4 regions of the Cryobacterium sp. Sr8 genome follow, and region 1 is predicted to be linked to each of the others. Evidence: riboswitches for the same ligand, from Rfam matches in the RefSeq annotation. Region 1 holds a riboswitch; each other region holds the start of a gene.

Evidence for each region. A riboswitch is a leader RNA that binds a small molecule or an ion and turns the genes downstream of it on or off. The one in region 1 is predicted to bind thiamine pyrophosphate.
Region 2: another riboswitch for thiamine pyrophosphate. It lies ahead of E3T54_RS06205 (ECF transporter S component); the one in region 1 lies ahead of E3T54_RS08890 (ECF transporter S component).
Region 3: another riboswitch for thiamine pyrophosphate. It lies ahead of thiC (phosphomethylpyrimidine synthase ThiC); the one in region 1 lies ahead of E3T54_RS08890 (ECF transporter S component).
Region 4: another riboswitch for thiamine pyrophosphate. It lies ahead of E3T54_RS05055 (ABC transporter substrate-binding protein); the one in region 1 lies ahead of E3T54_RS08890 (ECF transporter S component).

What each region holds. Positions count from the first base shown of each region.
Region 1 covers NZ_SOHO01000043.1:78,677-85,799, forward strand. Annotated here, with positions in the region: gene E3T54_RS08885 (ATP-binding cassette domain-containing protein) at 1-1,625, opposite strand, end outside; gene E3T54_RS08890 (ECF transporter S component) at 1,681-2,232, opposite strand; TPP riboswitch at 2,435-2,539, opposite strand; tRNA gene E3T54_RS08895 (tRNA-Ser) at 2,929-3,018, opposite strand; gene E3T54_RS08900 (SGNH/GDSL hydrolase family protein) at 3,122-3,928, shown strand; gene radA (DNA repair protein RadA) at 3,939-5,300, shown strand; gene E3T54_RS08910 (diguanylate cyclase) at 5,297-6,883, opposite strand; gene E3T54_RS08915 (dehydrogenase) at 7,065-7,123, opposite strand, start outside.
Region 2 covers NZ_SOHO01000038.1:16,940-24,062, forward strand. Annotated here, with positions in the region: gene E3T54_RS06195 (energy-coupling factor transporter transmembrane protein EcfT) at 1-327, opposite strand, end outside; gene E3T54_RS06200 (ABC transporter ATP-binding protein) at 324-1,832, opposite strand; gene E3T54_RS06205 (ECF transporter S component) at 1,841-2,476, opposite strand; TPP riboswitch at 2,514-2,622, opposite strand; gene E3T54_RS16730 (hypothetical protein) at 2,687-2,833, shown strand; gene nhaA (Na+/H+ antiporter NhaA) at 2,933-4,312, shown strand; gene E3T54_RS06215 (hypothetical protein) at 4,359-4,688, opposite strand; gene E3T54_RS06220 (DNA polymerase IV) at 4,699-5,919, opposite strand; gene E3T54_RS06225 (ABC transporter permease) at 5,987-6,787, opposite strand; gene E3T54_RS06230 (ABC transporter permease) at 6,796-7,123, opposite strand, start outside.
Region 3 covers NZ_SOHO01000005.1:3,641-10,763, reverse strand. Annotated here, with positions in the region: gene E3T54_RS00255 (alkaline phosphatase) at 1-35, shown strand, start outside; gene thiD (bifunctional hydroxymethylpyrimidine kinase/phosphomethylpyrimidine kinase) at 1,054-1,863, opposite strand; gene thiC (phosphomethylpyrimidine synthase ThiC) at 1,887-3,539, opposite strand; TPP riboswitch at 3,533-3,640, opposite strand; partial or broken gene E3T54_RS00240 (rhodanese-like domain-containing protein) at 3,764-4,288, opposite strand; gene E3T54_RS00235 (hypothetical protein) at 4,431-4,655, opposite strand; gene istB (IS21-like element helper ATPase IstB) at 4,712-5,443, opposite strand; gene istA (IS21 family transposase) at 5,440-6,906, opposite strand.
Region 4 covers NZ_SOHO01000030.1:2,924-10,046, reverse strand. Annotated here, with positions in the region: gene thiE (thiamine phosphate synthase) at 1-402, shown strand, start outside; gene thiD (bifunctional hydroxymethylpyrimidine kinase/phosphomethylpyrimidine kinase) at 399-1,259, shown strand; gene E3T54_RS05060 (MFS transporter) at 1,210-2,574, opposite strand; TPP riboswitch at 2,543-2,650, opposite strand; TPP riboswitch at 2,878-2,987, shown strand; gene E3T54_RS05055 (ABC transporter substrate-binding protein) at 3,026-4,087, shown strand; gene E3T54_RS05050 (ABC transporter permease) at 4,077-4,889, shown strand; gene E3T54_RS05045 (ABC transporter ATP-binding protein) at 4,882-5,676, shown strand; gene E3T54_RS05040 (LLM class flavin-dependent oxidoreductase) at 5,673-6,989, opposite strand; gene E3T54_RS05035 (3-oxoacyl-ACP reductase) at 7,003-7,123, opposite strand, start outside.

The sequences.
Region 1 (7,123 bases):
CAGCGTCTCGCGAGGCCGGTGGGGCGGGGCCGGCGGCGGGGCACAGGTGCCGGTGTGTGCGCGTCGCCGCTGCCCTCGGCCACGGCGGATGCCCCGACCGGCGTCGCCGCGGCATCCGTCAACGCCCCCCTGCCGTGCTCGAGGTGGATCCTTCGGTCGGCCAGTGCGATGAGCAGAGGATCGTGGGTGGCGACGACGACGGCGACGCCGGCGGCCCGGGCGGACAGGATCAGCCCGGTCACGGCAGCCCAGGTGTCACGGTCCTGCCCGACCGTCGGCTCGTCGAGCACCAGCACCGACGGCCCGTGGGCGAGCGCTCCGGCGAGCGCAAGCCGCCGGAGCTCGCCACCGGAGAGCTCGTGCGGGTCGGCGTCCCGCAGCGCCGACAGGCCGAGCGCCTCGATCAGGCCGTCGGCTCGCTGCGCGGACGCCTTTTCGTCCAGGCCGAGCGCCCGGCTCGTGCTCAGCACATCATTCAGGACCGTGCGGGCGACCACGGCGAGTTCGGCATGTTGCGGCACCCAGCCGACACGACGTGCGAGGTCCGTGGACGACCACCGGGCCGGGTGCGGGCCGACGCCGGCGGCCAGCTCCCGTCCCGCGCTCACCGTCCCGGAGGTGGGCAGCTCGAGGCCGGCCAGCAGCGCAGTGAGCGTCGACTTGCCTGCTCCGCTGACGCCGACGATTGCCAGGACCTCGCCGGAACGAACGCTGGCGTCGACGCGCGAGAGCGCCTGCACCGAGGCAGGCACGGCCTGGCCCCCGGGCGACGCAAGCCCGGCGCGCGGACGGCGGACCACGCCGACGGCATCCGCCCGGATCACAACCGAACCGACCGGCCCGCCCGGCAAAGCCGGAAGGCACAACTCCGGAGGCAACCCGCGGGGAACAGGGGCCGGGAGGCCCGGAGCCCAGACACCCTGCAATGCCGGCGCCGCGCCGCGCTCCAGCAGCGTCTCCGCAACGGTGCCGTCTGCGCTGATTCGTCCGTCGGCGTCCAGGATGATCACCCGGTCGACCTCGTCGAGCCAGGGGTCGAGGTGGTGTTCGACCAGCACCATCGTGGCGCCCGAGGCGCGGCCCGCCACCCAGATCGCCGCGCGCACCGTGTCCGCGGCCGAGCGGTCGAGCATCGAGGTGGGTTCGTCGAGCAGCACGAGCCGGGGGCCCAGTGCGAGCACGCCGGCGAGCGCGAGGCGTTGCGCCTCGCCGCCGGACACCGCGTCCACCGGATGGTCCGGGCCATAGGGGAACCCGACCGCGTCCAGCGCCTGCTGCACCGCGGTCCAGATCTGCTCCAGGGGCAGGCCGGCGTTCTCCGGGCAGAAGGCCACCTCGCGTCCCACTCGAGGGGCGACCATCGCGTCCGCCGGGTCCTGCACGAGCAGCCCGGCCGGGGCGCCATGCAGGTGCGGGTCCCGGCCGTCGACGCCGATCGATCCGGCGAGGTCGCCGGCATCCGTCGTGGTGAGCACGCCGGCCAGCGCGCGCAGCAGGGTCGACTTACCGGAGCCGCTCGGTCCGGCCAGCAGGATGCGCTGCCCCTCCTCGATCTGCAGGGTCACGTCGTGCAGGACCGGCGTTGCACGCCCGAACGGGCGCCAGGTCAGCTCGTGCACCTCCACCCGCGCTCCGCGCGCGCGCGGCGGGCGGTGCGGCGGAGCGGCGGGCGCGGGCCGGTCAGCGGGTCGCGCGGGACTCACGGAATTCCTGGCCGGCAGGGAAGGCATTGAGGGCACCGGAGCGGGCGAGCGCCCGCACGAGTGCCAGGCCGCCGAGGCCCGCGATCAGGGCGCCGGACGCGACACCGCAGGCGAGGTAGGCGAGCTTCCATGCCGGGGAGTAATCGGCCGTGTACGCCCACCATTCGTAGCCGACGATTTCCAGGATCGCGGCGGCGACGCCGCCGAGCACGGCCGTTGCGGCGCCAAAGCGCCGCCAGCGAACCAGGGCGAGCACCAGCTCGACGCCGAGGCCCTGCAGCAGTCCGGACAGGAGCACGGCGACTCCCCACCCGTTGCCCAGCAATAGCTCGACATTGGCCGCGACGAGCTCGGTGAAGAGCGCGGCGCCTGGGCGCCGGATGACCAGTCCGCCGACGACGGCAGGGATCAGCCAGACGCCGAGCGAGAGCTCACCCGCCGGGGGAAAGCCGACGGTCACGACGCTGAGCAGCGGGTAGACGAACGTGTCGAATCCCCAGAAGGCGACACCGAACGCCACGGCGAGCATGGCGGCGGTGATCAGGTCGACCCCGCGCCAGGCGGTCAGCCGGCCGGAGGCGAGTATGGTGCTCTTGGGTGCACCGGGCGACGATGCGTCCCGAACGTCGTGTCTTGCGTAGTCATGTTGTTCCTGTTCCCGTGGATTCCGCGGGGACGTTCCCTCAGGCCGCGCTCGCCCGGGCAAGCCCGGCGGGGCACGGCACGAAGGCACGTGAGATTTCCCGACTCCCTTCGCCGGTGCTAACCGGAGCAGGTTCGAGGGTCTGCGGCTTCCCGCACTCTCAGCGCAGTGAAGCGCTCCCCTGTCGTTCACCGATGATGTTACATGGGCACTCGCGCGACGGGACCGGCCGTGCGGCGCATTTCACTATGTGACGTGCCCGAGTCAGCCGCACCCTCGGTGGTCGATGTACGCAGAAAAACGAGCAACCTCGTGCGGGGAAGTCCACCGGCAAACCGCGAGACGCTGGACAGCCCCGGCTGGGATGATGCCGGACCGGCCTCAGCCGGCTGAGATAGCCCTGGCCGCTGAAGCTATAGCCCGGTTCTGCAAAAGGTGCGGAATTTACGCGGGCCAGCGGACAAGCTTGAAGATCATCCGCTCCCCGTATCCGGAACGACGAATGGCCTCCGAAACCTCGGAGGCCATTCGTTTTGGGACGAGTTCCCGGAACAGAATCAGCCAGTTGCAGGAACAACCCCGTGGCGGTACCGGTGGGATTTGAACCCACGGTGGAGTCTCCCCCACACAACTTTTCGAGAGTTGCACCTTCGGCCGCTCGGACACGGTACCGGGGTCGATTGTAGTTGAGTCGGACGTCCCGGCGCGAATCCGCGCGAGCACGCGCCCAGCCGCCAATCAGCGGATGCCCAGAGCAGGGTTGTATTCTCGGCGGGTGATATCCCTGAACCAGCGACTCCGCTCCCTCGTCCTGACCGCCGGCACCGTGGCTGCGGCGGCAGGAATCGGTGCTGCCGCCACGTTCAACTACAAGAAGTTCCGCCTCCGGCTGGCCGAGAACGCGGCAGTGCTGAACGAGACCCTGCCGATCCACTCGCAGTGGTGGAGGGATCACGCCAAGGAGAAGGGCGAGCTGCTCTACGTCGCCATCGGTGACAGCGCGGCGCAGGGCATCGGCGCGAGCAAGCCCAACCGGGGGTACGTCGGGATCCTGGCCGATCACATCCGCCTGAGCACCGAGCGCACCGTGCGGGTGATCAACCTCAGCGTGTCCGGCGCCACCGTGCACCTGGCCGTGCGCGACCAGCTGCCGCGCTTCGTGAAACTCGACCCCGACGTTGTCACGATCGCCATCGGAGCAAACGACATCGCGCTGTGGGATGCCACGCTCTTCGAGACCGGGATCCGGCAGATCTTCTCAGCCCTCCCCGCCCATGCGATCGTCGCCGACCTGCCGTGCTTCCACCTGCCCCACAACGAGCGCAAGGTGGCCGTGGCCAACGGCATCCTGCGCGGCGTGGCGGCGGAGTTCGGGCTGAGCGTCGTTCCGCTGCACACGACGACCAAACGGCAGGGCCTGCGGAGCGTCGCCACCCAGTTCGCAAACGACTTCTTCCACCCCAACGACCGCGGCTACCGGGTCTGGGCCGAAGCGTTCCTGCCCGAACTCAGCGCCGACATCGCGCGTCGGATTCCCCAGGCCAGCGCCGACGCGCAACCCGGCGTCGGTGGCCCCGGCTAGGCTCGCTGGCATGGCCAAGCCCCTCTCGACTTTCCGCTGCACAGAGTGCGGCTGGACCACCCCGAAATGGGCGGGTCGCTGCGGCGAGTGCCAGCAGTGGGGCACCGTTCTCGACGCCGCAGAGAAGGCCGGGATCGGCCGCTCCGTCAAGCCGACGACGGTAACCGGCGACGGCATCGCCCGGCCCATCACGCACGTCGACACGACCTCGGTCGCGCACTGGCCCACCGGCATCAACGAATTCGACCGGGTGCTCGGCGGCGGCATCGTTCCCGGCTCGGTGATCCTGCTGAGCGGTGAGCCCGGCGTCGGCAAGTCCACGCTCCTGCTCGAGGTCGCGTCGAAGGCGGCGGCCGCCAAGTCCCGCGTGCTCTACGTGAGCGCCGAGGAGTCCGTGAGCCAGGTGCGCCTCCGGGCCGAACGCACCGGCGCGCTCCAGCCCGAGCTGTACATCGCCGCCGAGACCGACCTCGCCACCATCCTCGGCCAGATCGACGCGGTGAAGCCCGACCTCGTCATCGTCGACTCGGTGCAGACGGTCGCCAGTTCGCTCTCCGACGGCCTCGCGGGCATGCCCAGCCAGGTGCGGGAGGTGGCATCCACCCTCATTCGCGTGGCCAAGGACCGCAACCTGCCCATCCTGCTCGTGGGCCATGTGACCAAGGACGGCTCGATCGCGGGGCCGCGGCTGCTCGAACACCTGGTCGACGTGGTCTGCCAGTTCGAGGGCGATCGGCCGAGCGCGCTGCGATTCGTGCGCGCCCTCAAGAACCGGTTCGGGCCCACCGACGAAGTGGGCTGCTTCGAGATGACCGGCGACGGGATCGCCGAGGTGCCCGACCCGAGCGGGCTCTTCCTCAGCCGAGGCACCGATCCGGTCTCCGGCACCTGCGTGACGGTCGCCCTCGAGGGTCGTCGGGCGATGCCCGTCCAGGTGCAGGCCCTCGTCGTGGCGAGCCAGGCTCCGAACCCTCGGCGGGTGACGAACGGCGTCGACCCCTCACGGGTGGCCATGCTCCTGGCCGTGCTCGAGAAACGCGCCGGCCTGCAACTGGGCGGAATGGATGTCTACGTGTCGACGGTCGGCGGCATCCGTCTCACCGAGCCTGCCGCCGACCTGGCGATCGCCCTGGCCATCGCGTCGGCGGTGAAGGACCGTCCGATCTCGCACACCGTGGCCGCGTTCGGGGAGATCAGCCTGGCCGGCGAGATCCGCGCCGTCTCCGCGGCGACGCAGCGCGCCGGCGAGGGCGTGCGGCTGGGCTTCACGACCCGCATCGACGTCGCCAGCGGCTCGATCGCCACCGCCGTCGGCCAGGCGCTGGCAACCGGCGTGCCCGACCGCGAGGCCGAGCTCGACCGGGCCTTCTAGACCGACGCCGCCACCAGGGATCCGAGCGGCACAGCCTCGGGGACGGCCGCGCTTTCATCCCCGATGAAGCTCGAAATGGCTGCCGAGTGCACGACGCGATTGCGCCCATTGCGCTTGGCCACATACAGTCGCAGGTCGGCGGTGCGCAGCAAGTCGGAGTTCTGCTCGCCGTCGGCCGGCGCCAGGGCGACGCCGATGCTGGCCGTCACCGGGAGGCCGTGCGTGATCGGCGGCCAATCATAGGTCGCGATCGTGCGACACAGGTCCTCGGAGAGTTTGTAGGCCCTCGCCGCGTCGGTCTCGGGGAGGATCAACAGGAACTCCTCCCCGCCCAGGCGTGCCGCGATGCCGCCGGCGACGGGCTCCACGGCTTCGGCCAGGAGGCGGCCGAGTGTTCGCAGCACCTCGTCGCCGACCCCGTGGGAGAGCGTGTCGTTGACGCGTTTGAAATGGTCCAGGTCGATCATCGCGATCGCGAGGGACGGCCCGCCCTCCCGCAGCTGCAGCAGGGCTCCGCCGAGGTGCTCGTCGACGAACCTCCGGTTGTGCAGGCCGGTGAGGGGATCGCGTTCGGCCAGTTCCCGATAGCGCTCGCTTTCTCGGCGCGATTCCGCCGTCTGGAACATGGCCTCGAGAATGCGACCCTTGGCCTCATTCTCGCTGGCGCCGAGCGCAACGGACTGCTCGTGATAGGTCCGATAGGCCTCGAAGGCCGCCCGGTAATTCTCCTGCGCCGCGTAGACCTCGGCCTGCTCGCGCGCCGCCTCCGTCGTCCACCGAATCAGGCCGTTGCGCTGGGCGAGGTCGCGGCACCGGTCGATGACGACCTGTGCCTGGTCCAGGCGCCCCTGCGTGCGGTAAAGCTGCGTCAGGGCCACCAGGGCCGCCGCCGAGCTGTCCGGGTGCGCATCGCTGAACGCCGCGTCCAGGGCCGGGATCAGCATCGTCTCCGCCTCGGGGAGCCGGCCGGCGGCCATGTACACCCGGGCGATGGTGTCGCGCGCGGACATCCCGATTTGGCGGTCGCTCAGCTCCGAGAGGCCAACCAGGCGTTCGACCGTGGCGAGTGCCTCGACGTTGTTGTGGGCCAGGTGTTCCGTGTAGGCCAGGTTGTTGAGGATGATGTACCGGATGTTGGTTTCCGGGTCGTCGATGACGAGTTTCAGCGCATCGTCATATCGCCTCCTGGCCTCATCCAGGGAGCCCGCCGACCCGAGCGCGTCGGCGAGGCATTTTCGGGCGGCCGCTCGCATCAGCGGAATCTCCGACTCGGCGAGGAGGTCGTTCGCGGCGACGGCGTGCTCCAGCGCCAACGCCCGGTCGCCAACCATCTCGAAAACCGAACCGAGGACGTCGTGGCAGCGGGACTGCAGGGCGACTTCGCCATGCTGTTCGGCCCAGCCCAGAATCTGTTGCACATCGATGGCGCTCGGGCTGGGATCCGTGCGGTGGATTCGCACGGCCGCGATCAGAACGCGCAGGCGACGAGAGGTCGCCCCGTGCTCTCCGTCGCCGAGTTGCCCGAGCCACTCCTCCGCGGCGTGCAGCGCAACGTCCCGGTCGATCCAGAACTGGCGTTCCACGCTCGCGAGACGAGCGTCGACAGGATCGTCCCCGGTCCCCACCACTGCGGCCCACTCTCAGACAGGTACGTGACCCCGGCGCAGATTCCGCAGACCGAGACCCTCTCAGAGAGAGGTTCGACGCTATCGAAAGTCAGCCTAGTGGGTACAGACCCAACGCGGTCCCCACCCGTGGGGGCGATTATTCCCCGCCCTCGCCTTCCGCGGGGAGCGGTCCGAGCGCCCGCATCAGGTCCGCCG
Region 2 (7,123 bases), on a different contig from region 1:
CACGGCCAGTTCGACCGACCCGTCCGTGATCTGGATGAGGCCGAACTGCCAGTATTCGGCGCCCGCTGCCTGCCCGTAGAGCAGCGTGGTCAGCCCGGCGGCCGGTGCGGCCAGCCAGACGGGGAGGGTGCGGAGCACAAAGATCCGAAAGGACATCCCGGCCCAGAAGAACAGGACCAGCTCGCAGGCCAGGGCGACGGCGGCCGAAACCCAGTCGATGGTCAGCACGAGCACCCCCGCGAGGAGGAGCGCCGCCGCCAGCTTGGCCACCGGGTTGACCCGCAGGATTCCCCGGTTCCCCGGCGTCGCGGTCGCGGTCGCGGTCACAGCGTCACCAGGCGGTCGGGCCGGGCATCCAGGCTGCCGGCCAGGCGGTATTCGCTGTCGGCCAGTGCCGCCACGAACTCGGCATCGTGCGACACGGCGACCACGGCGGTGCCGGCGTCGATGAGCTCCGCGAGCAGGGCCACGATCTCCCGCCAGGTGCGGAAGTCCTGGCCGAAGGTGGGCTCGTCGAGCACGAGCACACCGGGCCGGGTGGCCAGGACCGTGCCGACCGACAGCCGGCGCTTCTCGCCTCCGGACAGGGTGAACGGGTTCGCCTCCGCGAGGTGGTCGATTCGCAGCCTCTGCAGCAGGGTGTCCACCCGGGCAGAGATCACCGGCTCCGGGAGTCCGAGCGCGAGGGGCCCGACGGCCAGCTCCGCTCGGACCGTGCCGGCCACGAACTGGTGCTCGGGGTCCTGGAACACCGTGCCGATGCGGGTGAGCAGTTGGCGGGACGTCCAGCGGATCGGTTCGGCCGGGGCTCCGCCGGACAAGCGCGGGTCCGCGAGCACCCGACCGGCGGCCGGCTTCAGAAGGCCGGCCAGGGTCAGGGCCAGCGTGGACTTCCCCGCCCCATTCGGTCCGGTGATGGCCAGCGCGGCCCCCTCGATGACCTCAACCTCGATGTCGCGTGCGACGACCGCATCCCGGGTACGCGCGATGGCGAGCGCCTGCGTTCCGAGGAGGCGAGCGGATGCCTGCGGCGTCCGGCGCCGCGCGGGGAGGTCGTGCGCGATGCCCGGAACCCACACCCCGGAAGCCGACAGCCGGTCGCCCTCCGCCGGGAGCACATCGCCCGGCCGGCCGTCGGCCAGGACTCCCCCGGCCGGGTCGAGCACGATGACGCGGTTGACGAGGTGCTGCCACACGCCGACCCGATGCTCGATCACGACGAAGGTGGCCTCCGTGTGCTCGAGCACCCGGGCCACCGATTCCCGCACTTCCAGCACGCCGGACGGATCGAGGTTGGCCGTGGGTTCATCGAGCAGCAGCAGCCCCGGACGCATCGCCAGCACTCCGGCCAGGGCGAGGCGTTGCTTCTGTCCGCCGGACAGCGCGGAGGTGGGGTGGCCGAGGGGCAGGTCGAGTCCGACCATCGCGAGCGAGTCGCACACCCGGCGCCAGATCTCCTCCCGCGGCACACCGAGGTTCTCGCAGCCGAACGCGACGTCGTCGCCGACCCGGGCGAGGATCACCTGGGAATCCGGGTCCTGCATCACCAGCCCCACCTGCCCGCGCGCGTCGGCCGGACTGCTCCCGTTGACGAGGAGCCGCCCCCGTTCCTCGCCTTCCTCGGCGGCGCCGATCACCCCGGCCAGGGCGTGCACGAGGGTGGATTTCCCCGCCCCGGATGCGCCGAGCAGCAACACCCGCTCGCCCGGGTCGATGCGGAGGTCGAGGTCCCTGACCGCCCACGCCCGCCGTCCGGCATGACGCCAGCCCCAGCCGGAGGCGTCGATCGACGCCCCCGCAACGCGGAGGTCTGGTGCTGCCGGCGGCGTCATCAGTGCGACTAGACGTCGGCGCGAATCTCGCGACCCGCGGCGAACCGGCCGAGTGCCCCCGTCCTGGCGAGGCCGCGCATGGCCAGCCAGGACAGCAGCCCGGCGATCACTGCGCCGGACACGACGGCGGACACCGTGTAGATCGTCGCGAACGCCGCGGCCGAGCCGGGGTACCAGAGCACCAGGTCGTTGATCGCGAGGGCCAGGCCCGCCCCGGCGCCGGCCAGGACGGCGACGTACGCACGGTAGTTGGCGTAGAGGAACACCGCGAACACCAGCTCCGCACCGAGTCCCTGGGCCAGCCCGGAGACGAGCGTGAGCGGACCCCACTGGTTGCCGATCAGCGTGGACACGACGGCAGCGAGAAGTTCGGTGTAGAGCGCGGCCCCTGGCTTGCGAATGATCAGGCCGCCGAGCACCCCGGCGAAGAGCCATCCGCCGCCCAGGAGGGCCTGCAGGCCGGGAAGGAGGGGCGTGAGCGGGGCGCTGAGCGGAACGTAGGCGGTGTTCCAGGCGAAGAAGATCAGTCCGCTGGCGACGCCGATGACGCTGGCGACGACGATGTCGACGACCCGCCACCTCAGGTTGCGCGGCTTGCGGGCCGTCGTCTGGGCGGGAATCCGGGGGGTGGTTGTTGCATGCACTTGTCGTGCCCTTTCCGTAGTGAATACAGGGCACGGGTTACGAGATTATTTGCCTCCCTGCGCTGGCATGATCCAGATCAGGTTCGACGGTCGAAGCCAGGTAGCTTCCTCTCAGCCCGGTCAACCGGACTCCCGTGTTCGCTTCGATTATAGACCCGCCTAGACTCGCAGGATGGAGTCCACCGGCGTCGGCGCACCCGGTCGCCCCGGATGAGCGTCGCCGTCCCCCTGATCCTGGCCGCCGTCCTGCTGGTGCTGATGCGATCGTTCATCCTGCGCCGACGCCGGATCCGCCGAGGGCTCCCGGTGCGTGGACCGTGGCGGCTGCCCCGGCTGGGACGGCGACGACGGTCCTAGCCGCGTGTACGCTGGATACTGGTGAGCCGGGAAGTCTGGTCGGCATTTCATTCAGTGCGCCCGGAACTCGAGCGCAGAACGTGTGCCGAAACCCAGAGGATTTCCCCTGTGACTCAACCATCGCTCACCCCCCAGCCTTCCGCCAGGGCCCGGATCTTCGGCCGCAGCAGCTACCCCGAGTACCTGCGCGTCGCGTCGATCCTGCGCAAGGAGACCGTGGGCGGCGCCCTGCTGCTGGCCGCAACCGTTGTCGCGCTGGTCCTGGCCAACACCCCGGCCGCGCCCTTCTACTTCGCCCATCGCGACTTTGAGGTCGGCTATGAACCGTGGCACCTGAGGCTCAGTCTCGGCACCTGGGCCGCGGACGGCCTCCTGGCCATCTTCTTTTTCCTGGCCGGGCTGGAGCTCAAACGTGAATTCGTGGCCGGCGAACTGCGCGTCGTCAGCCGTGCCGTCGTGCCCGTCGCGGCCGCGGTCGGCGGGGTCATCGTCCCGGCACTGGTCTTCGTCGCGATCAACCTCGGCGGCGGCGCCGGCGCCCTGCGCGGCTGGGCCATCCCCACGGCCACCGACATCGCCTTCGCCGTCGCCGTCCTGGCCGTCATCGGTTCCCACCTGCCGAGCGCCCTGCGCATCTTCCTGCTGACCCTGGCCGTCGTGGACGACCTGCTGGCGATCGTGATCATCGCGCTCTTCTACTCCGCCGACATCCAGGTCGTCCCGCTGCTGCTCGCGGTGCTGCCCCTGGCCCTCTACGCGTTCCTGGCGCATCGATACTCGGAGTTCTTCGTGGCGCGGGCGTTCGCGGCGTGGCTCATTCTGCTGCCGCTGGGCGCCATGACCTGGGCGCTCGTGCACGGTTCGGGCATCCACGCGACCGTGGCCGGCGTTCTCCTCGGCTTCGCCGTTCCGGTGCTGGCCCGCGGCCGGGACGGCGGCACCGGCGACGGCGCGGGCCTGGCCGAATCCTTTGAACACCGTTTCCGCCCGCTGTCGGCGGGGGTGGCCGTGCCGATCTTCGCGTTCTTCTCGGCCGGCGTCGCCATCGGCGGCGGCCAGGGCCTGGTGGATGCGCTGAGCGACCCGGTGGCCCTCGGGATCATGGCGGCGCTCGTTCTCGGCAAGCCGGTGGGGGTCCTGCTCGCCACCTGGCTGGTGACGAAGACCACCAGGGCCTCACTCGACCCCGACCTGGCCTGGGTGGACATCGTCGGAGTGGCCGTGCTCGCCGGGGTGGGGTTCACGGTCTCCCTGTTGATCAGCGAGCTCGCGTTCGGCCACGGGAGCGCGGAGGACGACCACGCCAAGGTGGCGATCCTCTCGGGCTCGCTGCTGGCGGCGCTGCTGGCCACCGTGCTGCTGCGCGCGAGGAACCGCCACTACCGCCGGATCCAGGAGAAAGAGAACACGGACGCCGACCTCGACGGGGTTCCCGACGTCTTCCTGCCCGAGCCGGGCCGGGAAGCGCCCGCCGGCTGACCGTCGGCGCGGCCAATCCCCGGCGCGGCTTACTTCTTCAGCGCGGCTACTTCTTCAGTGCGCGGATCACGCGGGAAAGCGCGTGGCCGGCGACCCAGACGAACGGGATCGCCACCACGAGCAACGAGACGACGTTCGGGTCGAAACGCACCGTGTTGCCCGTCTTGACGTAGGCGCCGATCGGCACGGACATCCCGCCGCCGCCACCGCCCGCGGCCCCGCCTTCGGTCTCCCCGGCGTCACCGCCGCCGAAACCATACTGGACGAGTGCCACCGGGACGAGCGTGACTCCCTCCACCTGGATCGGATCGCCGTAGGCCGATCGCACACCGACGGATCGAGCATTTTCTGCGAGCTTCAGCACAAGGTTGGTCATGCCGCTCAGGTTACCCCCTGTCGGGTTTGAGGTGCGAGGCCGGCTTCACCGCGCCACGCCCGAAGCGCGCGGTCACCGTGTCAACGGCGAGTTCCGCCTCGCGCCAGTCGTCGTCGGGATCCCACAGGCCGAGGCCCGCTCCGTCCCCGGATCCCAGCTGCTCCACGCGCACCCCGATCAGCCGCACCCGGATTCCGGAGGCCGCAAGGGCGTCGAAGACGGCGACGACCTCCTCGTAGATGCGCCGGCCCACGTTGGTGGGCTCGGGCAGGGTGCGCGAGCGGGTGACCGTGCTGAAGTCGGCGTAACGCACCTTCAGCACGACCGTGCGGCCCACGAGGCCGGCGCCGCGGAGGCGGGCGGCCACCGCATCCGCCTGCCGGAGAATCTCGCTGCGCAGGCGGGCGACATCCGTCACGTCGTGTTCGAAGGTCACCTCATGGCCGATGCTCTTTTCCTCGCGGTCCACGCTGACGGCGCGAGGGTCCCGCCCCCAGGCGAGGTCGTGCAGCTTGCGGCCGGCCGCCTCCCCGACCCCGGCCTGGAGCACGGACAACGGGGTGTTCGCGATATCGCCGATCCGCTTCAAGCCGAGCCGCAGGAGGGTCTGCTCGGTGGTCGCCCCGACGCCCCAGAGCGCGCCGACCGGCAGCGGATGCAGGAAGGCGATCGTGTCGTCGGCGGGGATGACGAGCAGGCCATTGGGTTTCGCCCGGCCGGACGCGAGCTTTGCGACGAATTTCGTGGACGCGGCCCCGACCGAGCAGGTGAGCCCGGTCTCGGTCTCCACCCGCCGCCGGATCAGCGCGCCGATCTCGGCGGGAGAGCCGTGGATGCGCCGGGCCCCGGCCACGTCGAGGAACGCCTCGTCGATCCCGAGCGGTTCCACCAGCGGGGTCACATCGTTGAAGATGGCCATGACGCGCCGGGAGAAGTCCTGGTAGCGGCTCATGTGCGGCTCCAGCACGACCGCGTCGGGGCAGCGGCGCAGCGCGAGGGACATCGGCATGGCCGAATTCACGCCGTACCGCCGGGCCACATAGTTGGCCGCGGTCACGACCGACCGGCCGGAACGGTGGCCCACAACGACCGGCCGGTCGACGAGTTCGGGGTGGTCGAGGAGCTCGACCGAGGCGAAGAACGCGTCCAGGTCGACGTGCAGCATGGTCGCTCGAGAGTCATCGACCGGGGTGGTCGTGACCTCTCGGTTGCTGCCGTCCTGCCTACTCATCAGGATGACCCTAACCCACCGGGGGCGGGGCCGCACACCGGCTCACGCGCGGGCTCGGCGGTCGGCCTCAGCGCACGATCTTTTCCGCCCCGGCAATGCGCTGGGCGATGTAGATCGGGACGATCGACACGATGACGAGCACCACGGCGATGACGTTGACGACGGGGGCCTGGTTCGGCCTGAAGAGGTTGTCCAGGATCCAGAGGGGCAGGGTCTTCACCCCGGCTCCCGCGGTAAAGGTCGTCACAATGATCTCGTCGAAGCTGAGCGCGAAGGCGAGGAGACCGCCGGCGAAGAGCGCCGAGCGCAGCTGGGGGAAGGTGATCAGCCGGAACGTGGTCCACAGGCCGGCGCCGAGGTCTGCGGACGCGTCCTCGATGCTCGTTCCCAGCCGCCGGAGACGCGCGATCACGTTGTTGAACACGGTGACGATGCAGAAGGTGGCATGGGCGACGATCACCGTGTAGATCGACAGCTGCACGCCGAGGATGGTGCGGAAGGCGTTGTTCAGCGCGATACCGGTGATGATGCCGGGCAGGGCGATCGGGAGGATCACCAGCAGGCTGACGGCCTCGCGTCCGAAGAAGGAGTACCGCTGCAGGGCCAGGGAGATGAGCGTCCCGAGCACGAGCGCGATGAGCGTGGAGACGGAGGCGATCTGCACGCTGGTCACCAGCGCGTCCAGTGCCCCCTCGCTGCGGAACGCCTTCGCCCACCATTCGAGGGTGAAGCCCGGCGGCGGCCAGCTGAGGCTTGTGCTGGTGCTGAACGAGTTCACGAACACAACGAACAGGGGCAGGTAGATGCCCGCCAGCACGAGCACGGTCATTCCGCCCAGGATGCCGCGCGCCGCTCGACTCAGTCTCATCGTGTCTCCTACAGGTTTTCCAGGGCGCCCGTGCGCCGCACCGTGGCGAGGTAGCCGAAGATGATGACGATGGGGATGAGTGCGATCGCCGCGGCGAGCGGCAGGTTGTTGGCGGCGCCCACGTTGGTATAAACGAGGTTGCCCAGGAGCTGGTTGGCTCCGCCGACGATGTTCACGGTGATGTAGTCGCCGAGCGAGAGCGAGAAGCTGAAGATCGAGCCGGCGATGATGGCCGGCCAGATGATCGGGAGCACGACCAGGCGCAGGGTCGACGCCGTCTTGCCGCCGAGGTCGCTGGACGCCTCGAGCAGCGAGTCGGGAACACGTTCGAGACCG
Region 3 (7,123 bases), on a different contig from region 1:
TGGTCTGGAGTAAGGAACTCCATCCCGAGCGCTAATCCCAGCGGACTCGGCAGCGATGCTGCCGGTAGCGGTGGTCACGACGGCGCTCCTGGAAGTCGTGCGGCATCGTCATCGCCTACCTTAACAAGGTCGGGCTGGTGGCGCGCGAGCGCTTCGCCTGCCCCATGATCGTGTAATTCCACCACCGCTAGCCACTGCCGCCCCAAAGTGGTCACAAAACCCTTGACGGCTTCATCCCGCCGGAGTGTATTGGTGTCTCCTGTGCAACCGGGGGCGACGTGGGCGAAGACGACATGGGCAAAGATGGGCCGGACCGCTGTGATCTCGGTATAGCCGAACTCTCCCCCACAGAATGGTGGGTATGCGATCGGATGATCGCCAACGGGGATCCGTCGGCTAGTCCCGGTGCGGGGAGTCCGCGCGCTCGGCGATCTTGAGTCGGCGGCTATCCGTTGGCGGCAAAGGAGCGAGCGGCCGCGATGACTGTCTGGCCGATTTCGTCCAGCGGCTCGACACGCAAAAGAGCTGCGGGGTACCTGTCGCCCAGTTCCCGGTTCATTCCTTGGAACCACGCTTAGATCATCTTGGCACTCTCACGCTGAATCAGGATGCCGGTCACGTGGTACGCCGTGCGGAGCCGTTGCACGACGTCGGCACCGGGCGCGCGGGCGCCACCACTGACGATCCCACAACAGCGCGTGATCGCATCAGGAACTTGCTGGTTGAGCACGGAGCACGGCCGAGGACGAACAACTCACCGATCGGGGTCAGAGCCGAACGCTAGGCCGATCTCGCAATCCCACGGATATTGTCTGCAGGTTCAGCCGGTCGCCAACGGGCAGCGCGAGCCGTTTCGGAACGGGGTTTCGAACGGACTGACTCCTGGGGAAATAGCTAAGGCCCACGGCAATCGCGGTGGGCGCTCGTTCCACAAAGCAATGCCACCGCAAGTCGACTCGAACGGTGTGCTCTGATGAGGTGGGCGTCTTACCTGCACCGATCGCGCGGGTCAGAACGAACCGTCTCGGACTCATGCCGCCAGAGCGGGCCCGGTCAGGCGCCTCGGGGCCACAGCGCATGCAAGTGGTGCACCGGACCGTGGCCGTGGCCGACGTCGAGGGCATCCGCGGCGAGCAGGGCGCCTGTCAGGTAGTCCTTCGCATCCGTCACCGCGCCAGCCCAATCCGGGCGTTGGGGACGCAGCGCCGCGATTGCCGCCGAGAGTGTGCAGCCCGTGCCGTGCGTGTTCCGGGTCGGCACGCGCGGAGCACGAAGCCGGGTGATCGTCCCGTCCAGTAGGAGGAGATCCACGCTCTCGGCGCCGCCGAGGTGACCGCCCGTGATGAGCACGCCAGGGCACAGCCGATGGAGCCGCTCCAGCTGGCCGAGCGCCTCCTCCTCGCTGACTGCTGCCTCGTCCTCGCCAAGCAGGGCGGCGGCCTCTGCCAGGTTCGGCGTGACGAGGTCGACGACAGGCAGGAGCTCCTCTCTCAGCGCGGCCAGCGCGTCGCCAGCGAGCAACTGGTCTCCGCTCGTAGCGACCATGACCGGGTCGAGCACAATGAAGGCCGGCCGATGTCGCAGGAGCGTGGCCGCGACCGCCGCGACGATGCCGGCCGTGCCCAGCATGCCGATCTTGACCGCATCGATGCGAACGTCGTCGAAAAGCGTGTCGAGTTGTGCGGTGACAAAGGCCGGGGGAAGGTGGTGGCTCGCTGCCACCCCCTGGGTGTCCTGGGCGACCACCGCGCTGATGACACTCGCGCCGTACACGCCCAGGGCCGAGAACGTCTTCAGATCCGCCTGGCTGCCGGCACCGCCACTGGGGTCGGTGCCGGCGATGCTCAGGACGTTGAAGATCATCGGCGGGGCAGTTGGAGCGATGCTCAGATCGCCCTGATCGGCAGGTACACCGAGCTGCCCATGCGGGCGAATTCCGCGGATTTGTCGGCCATCCCCGCCTCGATCGCCTCCAGGCTGGAGAGCCCATTCTCTTCCGCGTACGCCCGGACATCGGCGGAGATGCGCATGGAGCAGAATTTCGGCCCGCACATGGAGCAGAAGTGGGCGGTCTTCGCGGGCTCTGCCGGCAGCGTCTCGTCATGGAAGCTGCGGGCGGTGTCGGGGTCCAGGGATAGCGCGAATTGGTCATTCCAGCGGAATTCGAACCGTGCCTTGCTGAGGGCGTCGTCGCGTTCCTGGGCCCGCGGATGCTGTTTGGCCAGGTCCGCGGAGTGAGCCGCGATCTTGTAGGTGATGACTCCCGTTTTCACATCGTCACGGTTGGGCAGCCCCAGGTGTTCCTTCGGCGTGACGTAGCAGAGCATCGCCGTCCCGGCCTGGGCGATGATGGCCGCGCCGATGGCGGAGGTGATGTGGTCGTAGGCGGGCGCGATGTCGGTTGCCAGCGGGCCGAGCGTGTAGAAGGGGGCCTCCTCACAGAGCTCTTCCTCCAGCCTCACGTTCTCCACGATCTTGTGCATCGGCACATGCCCGGGACCCTCGATCATGACCTGCACGCCATGCGACTTCGCGATCCTGGTCAGTTCCCCGAGAGTGCGCAGCTCGGCGAACTGGGCCTCGTCGTTGGCGTCGGCGATGGAGCCGGGGCGGAGCCCGTCACCGAGGGAGAATGTGACGTCATAGCGCCGCAGGATCTCGCACAGGTCGACGAAGTGGGTGTAGAGGAAACTCTCCTCGTGGTGGGCCAGGCACCAGGCGGCCATGATCGACCCGCCGCGCGACACGATTCCGGTGACCCGCTTGGCCGTCAGCGGCACGTAGCGCAGGAGCACTCCGGCGTGGACCGTCATGTAGTCGACGCCCTGCTCGCATTGCTCGATCACGGTGTCGCGGTAGATTTCCCAGGTCAGCTTGGCCGGGTCGCCGTTGACCTTCTCGACCGCCTGGTACAGGGGTACGGTGCCTACGGGGATGGGGGAGTTGCGCATAATCCATTCCCGGGTCAGGTGAATGTCTTTGCCCGTTGACAGGTCCATCAGCGTGTCGGCGCCCCAGCGGGCGGCCCACACCATCTTTTCGACTTCTTCGGCGATTGACGAGGTGACTGCGGAGTTGCCGATGTTTGCGTTGATCTTCACGGCGAACGCCTTGCCGATGATCATGGGCTCGCTCTCGGGGTGCTTGTGGTTCGCCGGGATGACCGCCCGGCCGCGGGCGACCTCGTCCCGCACAAGTTCCGCAGGCAACCCTTCCCGGGCGGCGATGTACGCCATCTCGGGCGTGATGATTCCGGCCCGGGCCCAGACCAGCTGCGTGGCGGCGCCGTCGATGGGCTCCGGTCGCTCCCACTCGTCCCGCATCTTCGGCAATCCGGCATCCAGATCGATTTCGGTGCCCTCGTCGGTGTAGGGGCCCGAGGTGTCGTACAGGTCGAAGTGCTCGTCGTTGCTCAGGTTCACCCGCCGGACCGGTACGGTCATCCCCGGGAATCCGGGTACCAACTCGTACCTTTTCGTGCTTCCCCAGATGGCTCCAGTGGTCACTGTGGACACAGTTGTAGCGTCGTTTGTTCGCATTCTGCAGATCTCCCTACGCCGGCATTACCCGGACAGGTTCAACGGTCGACGGCCCTGGCCGTCCTCTCAGCTCGCTGGTGCGAGCTCCCGTGGTTAGTGGTTGAACCATCAACCCTACCGGTCGATTCCGCCTGGCGCATCGGCAGGCCAGCCCCCATGACCTTTCCCCACGCCAGCAGGCCGCCCTGCAGGTGTGTCGTCCGTGCGTAGCCCCGCCGCTGCAGCTCGGCCAGCGTGTCATGCGAACGGCTCCCGGCCTGGCAGTACAGGACGATGTCCCGATTCCGGGAAAGTTCGCCGAGCGCTTCGCCCGACAGGATGCGACCCTGCGCAACCAGCCGGGATCCGTGAATGTGGCCAAGCGCATATTCCGCCGCTTCCCTGACGTCGATCAGGTCGAAGTCCTGGTGACCGGCGTCCCGGGCTGCCAGGCGGTCGCGCAATTCCCGAACGGTGATGGCGCGGGCGTCGCCCGCCTCGTCTCGCGGGGCAACCCCGCAGAGTCGTTCGTAGTCGACCAGTTCGGTGATCGGGTTGCGGGCGGGGTCTCTGGCAATCGTGATCTCCCGCCAGGACGAGGCCAGCGCGTTGAACAGCAGTACGCGTCCCAGCAGTGTCCGTCCGGCTCCGGTGATCAGTTTGACCGCATCCGCCGCCATCACCCCGCCGATGGCGGCGCAGAGCAGGCCCAGGACGCCGCCTTCCGAGCAGGAGAGGGCCGATCCGGCTGAGGGGGCCTCGGGGTACAGGTCTCGGTAGCTCGGCCCGTGTTTCTCCCAGAAGACACTGACCTGCCCGTCGAAGCGTGTGTTTTGTCAACTTGAAGCCGGCCATTTGAGCGATAAGAAACCTGCCAGTGTGGCGTGGTTTCCGGCCAGTTGAGCACGGTGGTCAGAACGTCCGGTTTCCGGGTTCGTTTTCGTCGCCGTCATCGGCGGGGGCGTCGGTGTTTCCGTTGCTCCATCCCGCTTCGGGATCGAGGAAGTCGGCAGGCCATGGGGCTGGTCGTCCGTTGTCGTCCCACCAGCCCGTGTCGGCGCCGTTTGTGAGGATGTTCAGGTCGTCTTCGAGGGTGCACCCGAAGGGGTGCGAGGGCCGCGTTTCTGCATCGTTCATGGATGATTCCTTCTGCTGTCGATGTGTTTTAGTCATGGCTGGCGCGGTTACGGGGGCTATTTCATGAGGGCGTGTTTGACCCGGTAGGACTCGCCACGGAACTGCAGGAGCCGGCCGTGGTGAACGATGCGGTCGATGACGGCAGCGGCCATGTTGTCGTCGCCGAACACCGTTCCCCATCGGGAGAACTCGAGGTTCGTGGTGATGATCAGGCTTCGTTTTTCATAGCCGTCGGCGATGACGTGGAACAGGAGCCTGGCGCCCTCGGTATCGATCGGTAGATATCCCAGTTCGTCGATGGCCACGAGCTTGTTCTTCGCGATGGATGCCAGCTCTCGGTCGAGGCGGCCTTCGTCTTTGGCGCGGCGCAGCTGCATGACTAACGAGGACGTGGTGAAGAAGCGTGCTGGGATCCCTTCGCGGCAGGCGGCGGCTACCAGCGCGGTCGCGAGGTGTGTTTTGCCGGTGCCGACGTCGCCGTAGAGGACGAGGTCTTCGGCCTGGTTGATGAACTCCAGCGAGGTCAGCGCGTCACGGCCGTAGTCTTCGGGAAACTTGACGTTGGAGTAGTCAAACCCGCTCAGCGACTTCAACGCCGGCAAACGTGCCGCGGTCAGCAGTCGTTGGCGGCGTGATTCCTGCCGGGATTCGTGCTCGGCCAGGAGCATTCCGTGGAGGTATTCGCGTTGTTTCGGGGTGCCTTTCTCGGCCCATTCCGCCAGCACCGTGCCGGTCAATGATGACTGCCGGCCGGTCTCGATGATGTCGTGGACGGTGACCAGGCTCATGCGATTTCTCCGGTCATAGTGTTCACGGTGGTGAAGATGTCATAGACGCTCAAATCCACGTTCTCTACCGTCGGCGTGGTGCCGTCAGCGAGCCGGCGGGCGAGCATGCCCAACGCGGCCATGTCCGGGGCATCTCCGCGCTGGATCAGCAGGTCGGCGGCGCGGATCGCAGCGTCGAAACCGGCCGATCCCGACGCGGCGTCCACGGCGTTCAGGAGCCGGCGCCGGTTGGTGGCCGTGGCCATATCAAGCCAGTCCCGCACGGGCTCTGAGACCAGGGCCCGTAACGGGGAATGACCCCAGGCTCCGGGCTTGGTCACCAGCAACGGCAGCAGCGACGCGGGTTCGAAGATCGTCTCGGTCTGGCGGCCGAAGGCCCGCGGGAACGAGCGGACGGGCGTGGCCTGCTCATCGAGAATCTCGACCACATCGTGCCGCAACCCCACCGTGAGAGTGCGACTGTGGAAGGCGGACCCGGCCGCGTAGGGGTTCCCGTCAATGAGGAGGTTCCCGGTCTTATCGGCGGTGCGGGTCTCGTAACGCACCGGGTCGAACCCGACCCCCGGCAACGCCAGGCTGGCGGCGACGTCCTGGGTGAAGAGCTCGCCCACCGGCAGGCCCTTGCGATAGTGCACGGCCGCAGCCAACGCCAGGCACCGCGCCAACAGCACCTCGTTGAGGCCCTGCAGGGTGGCCGCTTCCGGCTCGGGGACCATCAGGTTGCGCCGGAGGAACCCGACCGCGTTTTCCACGTTGCCCTTCTCATGACCCGAGTACGGGTTGCAGTACCTGGACTCGGACCGGTAGTGCAGCTTGAACGCGCCGAACAGTTTGGTCTCGGCGACCTTGGTCCCCACTCGTCGCCCAATCCCGGTGGCGTTGTCAAAGACCAGGTGCCGGGGCGCGGCGCCGATGTGGTCGAACACGGTGCGCAGCCCGTGGCAGACACACTCCGCTGTTTCTCCCCGGTAGGCCTGCACGAAGCGCATGTTCGAGAACGGGAACGTGACCACGAAGATATGCAAAACCTGCCGGATCCCCGCGATGACGGCCTCAGCCTGACCGAAATCGACCTGCGCGGTGCCAGCTGGCCAAACAAGTTCCGTGAAGCCCTCGCCGGCCCGACGGTGCTGAACGTTCCACTTCCTCACGAAGCGTTGCACCGGCGAATAACTTCCGATGAAACCTTCCTCGGCGACGAGACGATCAAAGACCCGCTTGGCCGTGTGGCGTTGCTTACGCGGCCGACGCTGGTCCTCGCCCAACCACAATTCAATGGTGTCTTCGAAGCCGGTCAAGACCGAGCCCGCAGGCCGGGCCACGGGCACCGTGGGCTTCGGCGAGTAGTCCTGTTGCCCGATGTACTTCGTCACCGCGTCGCGGCTGACCCCCAACCGGCGGGCGATTTCACCGCCCGCGATTCCTTGGGAATCGAGAGTTCTGATATTTTCTTGCACGGACATGGGTACCGTCATCTGCTTTCTAGTTCCTTCCGGCGCGACCGCTTGGCAGTAGCTACGCCGTAAGGAACCTATCTGGGGGTGGCGGGCCCATGTCTCCAACGCACGGGAGAAGGGCCGCGGCCACCGGTGATCTCTGTCTCTGCGGATTCCCCAAAACCAACGTCTTGACGGGGCATCGCCTGGCCTGATTCTTAGCGCTCTTTCGGCAGGAAACCGG
Region 4 (7,123 bases), on a different contig from region 1:
GCCCGCGTGCATGGCGTCCACGTCGGCCAAAGCGACCTTCCGGTTACGGCCGTGAGGATGATCGTCGGCGACGACGCGATCATCGGGTTGACCGCCAATACTGTCGATCACTTCCGCCAGGTGGCTCTCCTGCCAGATAGAACGGTCGACTACCTGGGCGCTGGTGTGATCCGGGCGACGGCCACAAAAGTGAACCATCCGACGCCGATCGGCGTGGACGGTTTCGCCGGGTTCGCTGCCGTGGCAGGCCTGCCTTGCGTGGCCATTGGCGGAGTCTTGCTGGACGACGTGGGCGAGCTGCGCCGGGCGCGGGCGGCAGGTGTCGCAGTGGTCTCCGCGATCTGTGCCGCCGCGGACCCGAAACGGGTGGCCGAGGATTTTGTGGAGGAGTGGAACCGATGATTCGTACCGTCCTGCCGCGCACAGTACCCCGAGTTCTGAGCATCGCTGGCACCGATCCAACAGGTGGGGCCGGCATCCAGGCGGACTTGAAGAGCATTGCCGCGCAGGGCGGCTACGGGATGGCCGTCGTCACCGCGCTGGTTGCCCAGAACACCCACGGGGTGAGGTCGGTGCATATTCCGCCGGTGGCCTTCCTTCGTGAACAGCTCGATGCCGTCAGTGACGACGTCACTATCGATGCGGTCAAGATCGGGATGCTCGGCAATGCCGAGATCGTTCAGGCCGTCGATGACTGGTTGGAGAAGGTGAAACCGCCGGTGGTGGTGCTTGACCCGGTGATGGTCGCCACCAGCGGCGACCGGCTGCTCGAGCCGGCTGCAGAAAGCGCCATGATCCGGCTGCTCAGCCGGGTCGACTTGGTCACACCGAACCTGGCGGAATTGGGGGTGCTGTTGGGAGAGCCGACCGCTTCGACCTGGCCGCACGCACTCGAGCAGGGCAAGCGACTCTCGTCGGCGCATAAGGTCATTGTGCTGGTCAAGGGCGGCCATCTAGAGGGTGCCGTGTGCCCGGACGCGCTGGTGGATGCCACCGGCCAGCTGCCCGCCGGCCGGCAGATGATTGAGGTTGCAGCCGATCGGGTGGACACCGCCAATACCCACGGAACCGGATGTTCGATGTCGTCGGCGATGGCGACATTGCAGGCCCGGCTCGGGGACTGGAGCGTCGCGTTATCGATGACTAAGTCCTGGTTGCAGGAGAGTCTGGAACACGCCGACGAACTCGAGGTCGGTACCGGGCGTGGTCCTATCCACCACTTTCATCGGTTGTGGGCAGGCGGGCCGCCCCAAGGCTGACCCGCACTGTTTCGGGGCCGGCCAGCGCGCCGGTCAGCACGAGCGCTCCAGCCAGTGCGAGCAGCGCTGCGACGGCGCCGTGGTCGCCGAGCACATTCTGCAGGGCCGGCAGATAGTACGGGTAGAGGGCTGGAATGACGATGGAAAGGCTATAACCGACCCCGTAGCCGCTGGAGCGCACGGCAGTCGGGAAGCGTTCGGCCAGGTAGGCGCCGACCGGGCCGTAGCCGGAAACGGTGACGATCTGCAGCGCCACGACCAGCAGCACCAAAGCCGTGGTGCCGGCGGCGGTGAAGACGGCTAGGAAGATCACCGGTCCCAGTACCGCTGCGATCAGGCCGAAGCCGATGAAGAAAACGCGGCGGCCGGTGAACGTCGACAGGTGCCCACAACCGGCCATGGTGAAGGCGCTTGCGGCGGTGCCGCACATCATCGCGAACGTTATGGTTTGTGCGCCCACGTCGGCATCGGCGCCGAGTTGCCCAGTCAGCACCGGGATGGCCATGTAAGTCAGCAACCACATGCCGCTCATCAGAATGAATACCTGCCACAGCGCCCGGCGGTGTTCGCCGATGAGAATTTCCTTCAGCGGGTTCGTGCGGCGTGGGGTCTGGGTCCACATCGGGGAATCCTCAACCCGGGCACGATAATAGGCGAGCATTCCAAAAGCGAGCACGGCGCCGAGCAGGAATGGGATGCGCCAGCCCCATGCGTTGTAGCTGGCGGTGTCGAGCGTGCCGTGGAGTACGAACACCAGGCCGGCGATGGTGGCGTTGGCCCAGGGTGACATCCACATGATCAGCCCGCTGACAAGCCCTCGCCGTTCAGGTTCGGACCATTCCATCGCCAGTGGAACAGCCGAGGTGTATTCACCGCCGAGAAAAATTCCGCCGAGAAAACGCAGCGCCAGGATCAACAGGAGCGATCCTGCACCGAACACGGCGTGGCTGGGAACCAGTGCGATGAGCAGTGTCGTCAGCGCCACGCCGGTGAGTGCGACCTTGGTCGTCGCCGTGCGGCCGATGCGGTCGGAGATCGGACCGAAGATCGCTGCTCCTATCGGCCGCCCGAGCAGCGTCGCGACAAAGATCAGTCCGGCGTTGCTGACCAGGTTTTCCGACCCGAAAAGATGCGCCGCTGCTGGCGTCAGGGCGATGACGGGTAGGAAGATGTCGAATTGGTCCACATAGTTGCCGAAGATCCCGCCCCGTATGGCGCGGCGCATGCCTGGCGGTGCAGACGGTGGCAGTTGAGCGGGGGCAGAGGCGGGGTTGGGGTGGGCGTAACGCATCAACTTCACTTCCTTTGCCGGCATTACCCGGTAGGTTCAACGGTCGAAGCTGCCTCAGCTTCCTCTCAGCCCCTGCAAGAGGGCTCCCGTGTGGACGAGGAACAACGTAGCACTCTGTGTCAGGGGCTGCGTTTAGCCATGTTTGCGTTCGGCCATGTTCTGGCCCCTTTTTTCTGGTTGTGATTGTCTGCAAGCGCGCGGCGAGAGTGGGGATCTGGCGGCGACCTCGTCGGAGTCGTAATGGTGCTGTTCGATGACTTGGTACGCACGCATGGAGTGTGAACCAACACGTTGTTCGTCCAGGCTTGGCTGTTTCTTGGTTACACTCGTCTTGAACACGGGAGTCCGGTGAGCCGGGCTGAGAGGAAGATTATCAATCTTCGACCGTCGAACCTGATCTGGATCATGCCAGCGCAGGGAGGCAATTTTCTCACACCCGTGCCCTGATATTCCTGCAATCAAGGAGGGCACGACAGTGCAACTATCTCTACTCAAAAGTGCGCCTTCGTCGTGGGTGACGGTGGGCGCGCTGGCTCTTGCCGCGGCGACAGTTCTGAGTGGCTGCGCCTCAGGCTCGGCGACTGGCACCGCCTCGTCTACCGCGTTGACTCCGGTGACCTTCGCCTTGGACTGGACACCGAACACCAATCACACCGGGCTGTATGTCGCTCTTGAGAAGGGCTACTTCACGCAGGCGGGGCTTGAGGTGAAGGTGCTCCCATACAGCCAGTCATCCACCGACGCACTCATCAACGCCGGCTCAGCTGACTTCGGTATCAGCTTCCAGGACGCGGCCACCTTCGCGGCGGCAGCGGGTGTGCGCAACATCTCGGTGATGTCGGTGCTGCAGCACGACGCTACGGCGATCGGGGTCCTGGCCAGCCGCGACGACATTCGCAGCCCCAAGGACCTCGACGGCAAGACCCTCGGCATGGCAGACCCCAGCGCAACTTTCCCCACCGAGGCTGCGGATGTCATCAAGAACGACGGTGGAACGGGCGAGTTTAGGAAAATCACGCTGGGCACCTCCGCCTATGAGGCCCTCTATGCCGGCAAAGTTGACTTCACCTCGGCATTCACCACCTGGGAGGGCATCGACGCCGCTCTTCGCGGCACCCCGATGAAGTTCTTCGCTCTGCACGACTATGGCCTACCGGACCAATACTCGGTGATCGTCGAGGCAAACCGGGACTGGACGGCCAAGTACCCTGCCGCCACTGCTCAGTTCGTCCAGGCCCTGCAAAAGGGGTACCAATACGCCGCCGACCATCCAGATGCCGCGGCGAAGATTTTGATCGACGCCAACCCCGGTGCCTTCGAAAACACGGAACTCGTGTACCAAAGCCAGGAAAAACTGAGCGCTTCCTACCTCAAAGACGCCAACGGTAAAGTAGGCACTCAAACGGCAGACACCTGGCAGCAGCTGGCCGATTCCCTCTACCGTGCCGGCCTCTTGGCCGACGAAGACGGCAAACCGCTCACAGCGCCGCTGGACACGTCGACACTGTTCACTGAGCACTACCTCAGTGAAAAATAGCATCACCGTGAAGCGGGCTACAGCGCCCCGCACGACTGCACTCTCGGCGCTAGCGCCTCCCGCCGCGATCCTCACCGCGCTCGTGATCACCTGGCAGGTGGCGGTGACGGCAGGCGGAGTGCAGCCGGCGATCCTGCCCTCCCCGCAGCGCATTCTTCAGCAGGGCTGGGAGGCCCGCACCACGATCTGGGACAATACGCTCCCCACCCTGCAGGAGACGTTTCTCGGCTTCGCCGTCTCCCTGACCGTCGCTTGGACGCTGGCAATCCTGATCGATTTTTCGCCATGGCTGCGGCGAGCACTGGTGCCACTGCTGGTGGCATCCCAAGCTATACCCATCATTGCGATCGCGCCGCTGATGATCATCTGGTTCGGATTCGGAATGCTGCCCAAAGTCATCGTCATCGCCCTGGTGACATTCTTTCCGGTCACGGTCGGACTGATTGACGGCTTCAACCGCACCGATCGGGACGCGATCAATCTGCTGCGCAGCATGGGGGCTAACCGGTGGAAGCAGTTCGTGTACGTGCGTCTTCCGTCGGCGCTTCCCTCGTTCTTCACGGCCCTTCGAATCGGAATCGCCTACGCCGTCACCGGTGCCATTTTTGCCGAGTACGTCGGCGCCGAGCGAGGCCTGGGCATTTATATGGCGGTGATGAAGAACTCGTTTCGCACCGATCTTGTGTTGGCTGCCGTTGCGGTGACCGCGTTCGTGAGCGTGTGCCTGTTCCTGTTGACCTACGTCGCCGAACGGGCGATCATCCCTTGGCATTCGAAGGAACGCAGGAGCTGGCATGGCTGAGGCGACTCCCCCGAAGATCGAACTGCGCGGAATAGGTAAGTCGTTTCCGCTCGGCCACGGGCAGGTACGGCCGGTCCTCGACGACATCGCCTTCTCGGCGCGGCCGGGCGAATTCGTTGCCGTGATCGGTCCGAGCGGATGCGGCAAGAGCACCATGTTCAACATCATGGCCGGCCTGGAGACGGCCAGTTCCGGCGAGGTCTTAGTCGACGGGGATGTCGTCACCGGTCAACACGAACACTTCGCATACATGCCGCAGAAGGATTTGTTGTTCCCGTGGCGCAGCATTCTGGAGAACACATCCCTCGGCCTCGAGGTTGCGGGGGAAACCAAGAAGACCGCCCGAGCACGGGCGGCCAGTCTCTTTGCGGCCTTCGGCCTGTCCGGTTTTGAAGATGCACATCCTTTCGAACTCTCCGGAGGCATGCGCCAGCGCGCGGCCTTGCTGCGCACCGTGGTGCAGGGCAGAGATGTCCTGTTGCTGGACGAGCCGTTCGGGGCCCTGGACTCCCTCACCCGCACCGACATGCAGTCCTGGTTGCAGGGGGTGTGGTCCCAGAACGCCTGGACTGCGGTGCTGATCACCCACGACATCCGTGAGGCGATTTACCTCGCCGACCGGGTGGTCGTCCTCAGCGCGCGGCCGGCATCCGTGCGGCTGAACCTGACCATCGACCTGCCCCGGCCGCGCGAGCTGTCGATGACCACCTCGGCAGAGTTCGCCGGATACGAACGCACGCTCCTGGCGACCCTGCACGAGGAAACCCTCTCGCCCAGAGGACCCTAAACCGCAGCGCCGATCGTGGGTCGTTCCAGCCCCAGGTGCCCACGTAAGGTATCCGCGGTATAGCGGGTGCGGAACAGACCGCGCCGTTGTAACACAGGGATCACCCGGTCCACGAACTCATCCAATGATTCCGGCAGCAGCGGCGGCATCACATTGAAGCCGTCCGCGGCACCGGAACGAAACCACAACTCGATTTGGTCGGCGATCTGCTCCGGCGTTCCGACCATGGTGCAATGCCCACCGCCGGCGGCGAGCCGGCCCAGCAACTGCCTTACCGTGGGCTGCTCAGCCTCGATAATTCGTAGGATGGTCGCATACCGGCCCTGCGGCCCGGTGAAGCCGGCCAGCGGCGGCAGCGGCGGCACCGGCACATCCAAATCCCAATTGCTGCAATCCTGTTGCACGAACGTTCCCAGCTGCGCGAGCGACTGCTCGGTCGGCAGGAGGGCGTCGACCTCCGCTTGCTTCGCACGCGCCTGCGCCTGTGTGGACCCCACATAAGTGACGAGGCCGGGCATGATCAACACCGTATCCGGATCGCGTTTGGCTACGGCAATGCGCCGTTTCACATCCTGGTAGTACTCCTGCCCGCTGGCGAGGTCATATGCCACCGCATAGATACCTTCGGCATAACGGGCGGCCAGCTCCCGGCCAGGGACGGAGGCGCCGGCCTGAAACAGAACCGGTCGACCTTGCGGCGGGCGCGGCACCGTCAGCGGGCCGTCCACCCGGAAGTGCTCACCGGAGTGGCCGATCGGCCGCACCCGGGCCGGGTCAACATAGAGACCTCCGCGGTCCAAGACCAGAGCATCGTCCTCCCACGAATCCCACAATTTCAGCGCCGCCTCGATGAACTCGGCCGCCCGGCTATAGCGCTGATCGTGGGAGGGCAGCACATTCATTCCATGGTTGCGGGCTTCGGCGTCAAACATGGAAGTGACCACGTTCCAGCCAATGCGCCCCTTACTGATGTGATCCAACGATGCAAGCATGCGCGCCGCGTGGAAAGGCGTGTAAAAGGTCGCCGAAACGGTGCTGACCAGCCCGATCCGGCTCGTCGCCCGCGCCATCGCGGCCATCGCCGTCAGCGGCTCAAGAAACCATCGCGGGCCGGTACTCACATCGCCGACGGCGTGCCCGTCGGCGAAGAACACCGCGTCAAAGAGGCCACGTTCAGCGCTTCGGGCGAGCCGTTCGTAGAAACTGATGTCTCCCAACTGCTCGATGGGCGACTGCGGCCGCCGCCAAGCGGCGCCATGGTGGCCGCAACCCATGAGGAACGCATTGAAGTGGAGCTGGCGCGGGGCTGCCATGACCGGCGCGGCCCTAGTTCATCACCAGGCCGCCGTCGACTATCAGGTTCTGCCCGGTTACCGACCGCGCCCAGGGGGAGGCGAAAAAAAGTACCGCATCCGCAAATTCGGCCGGGGTTGTCACCCTGCGCAGA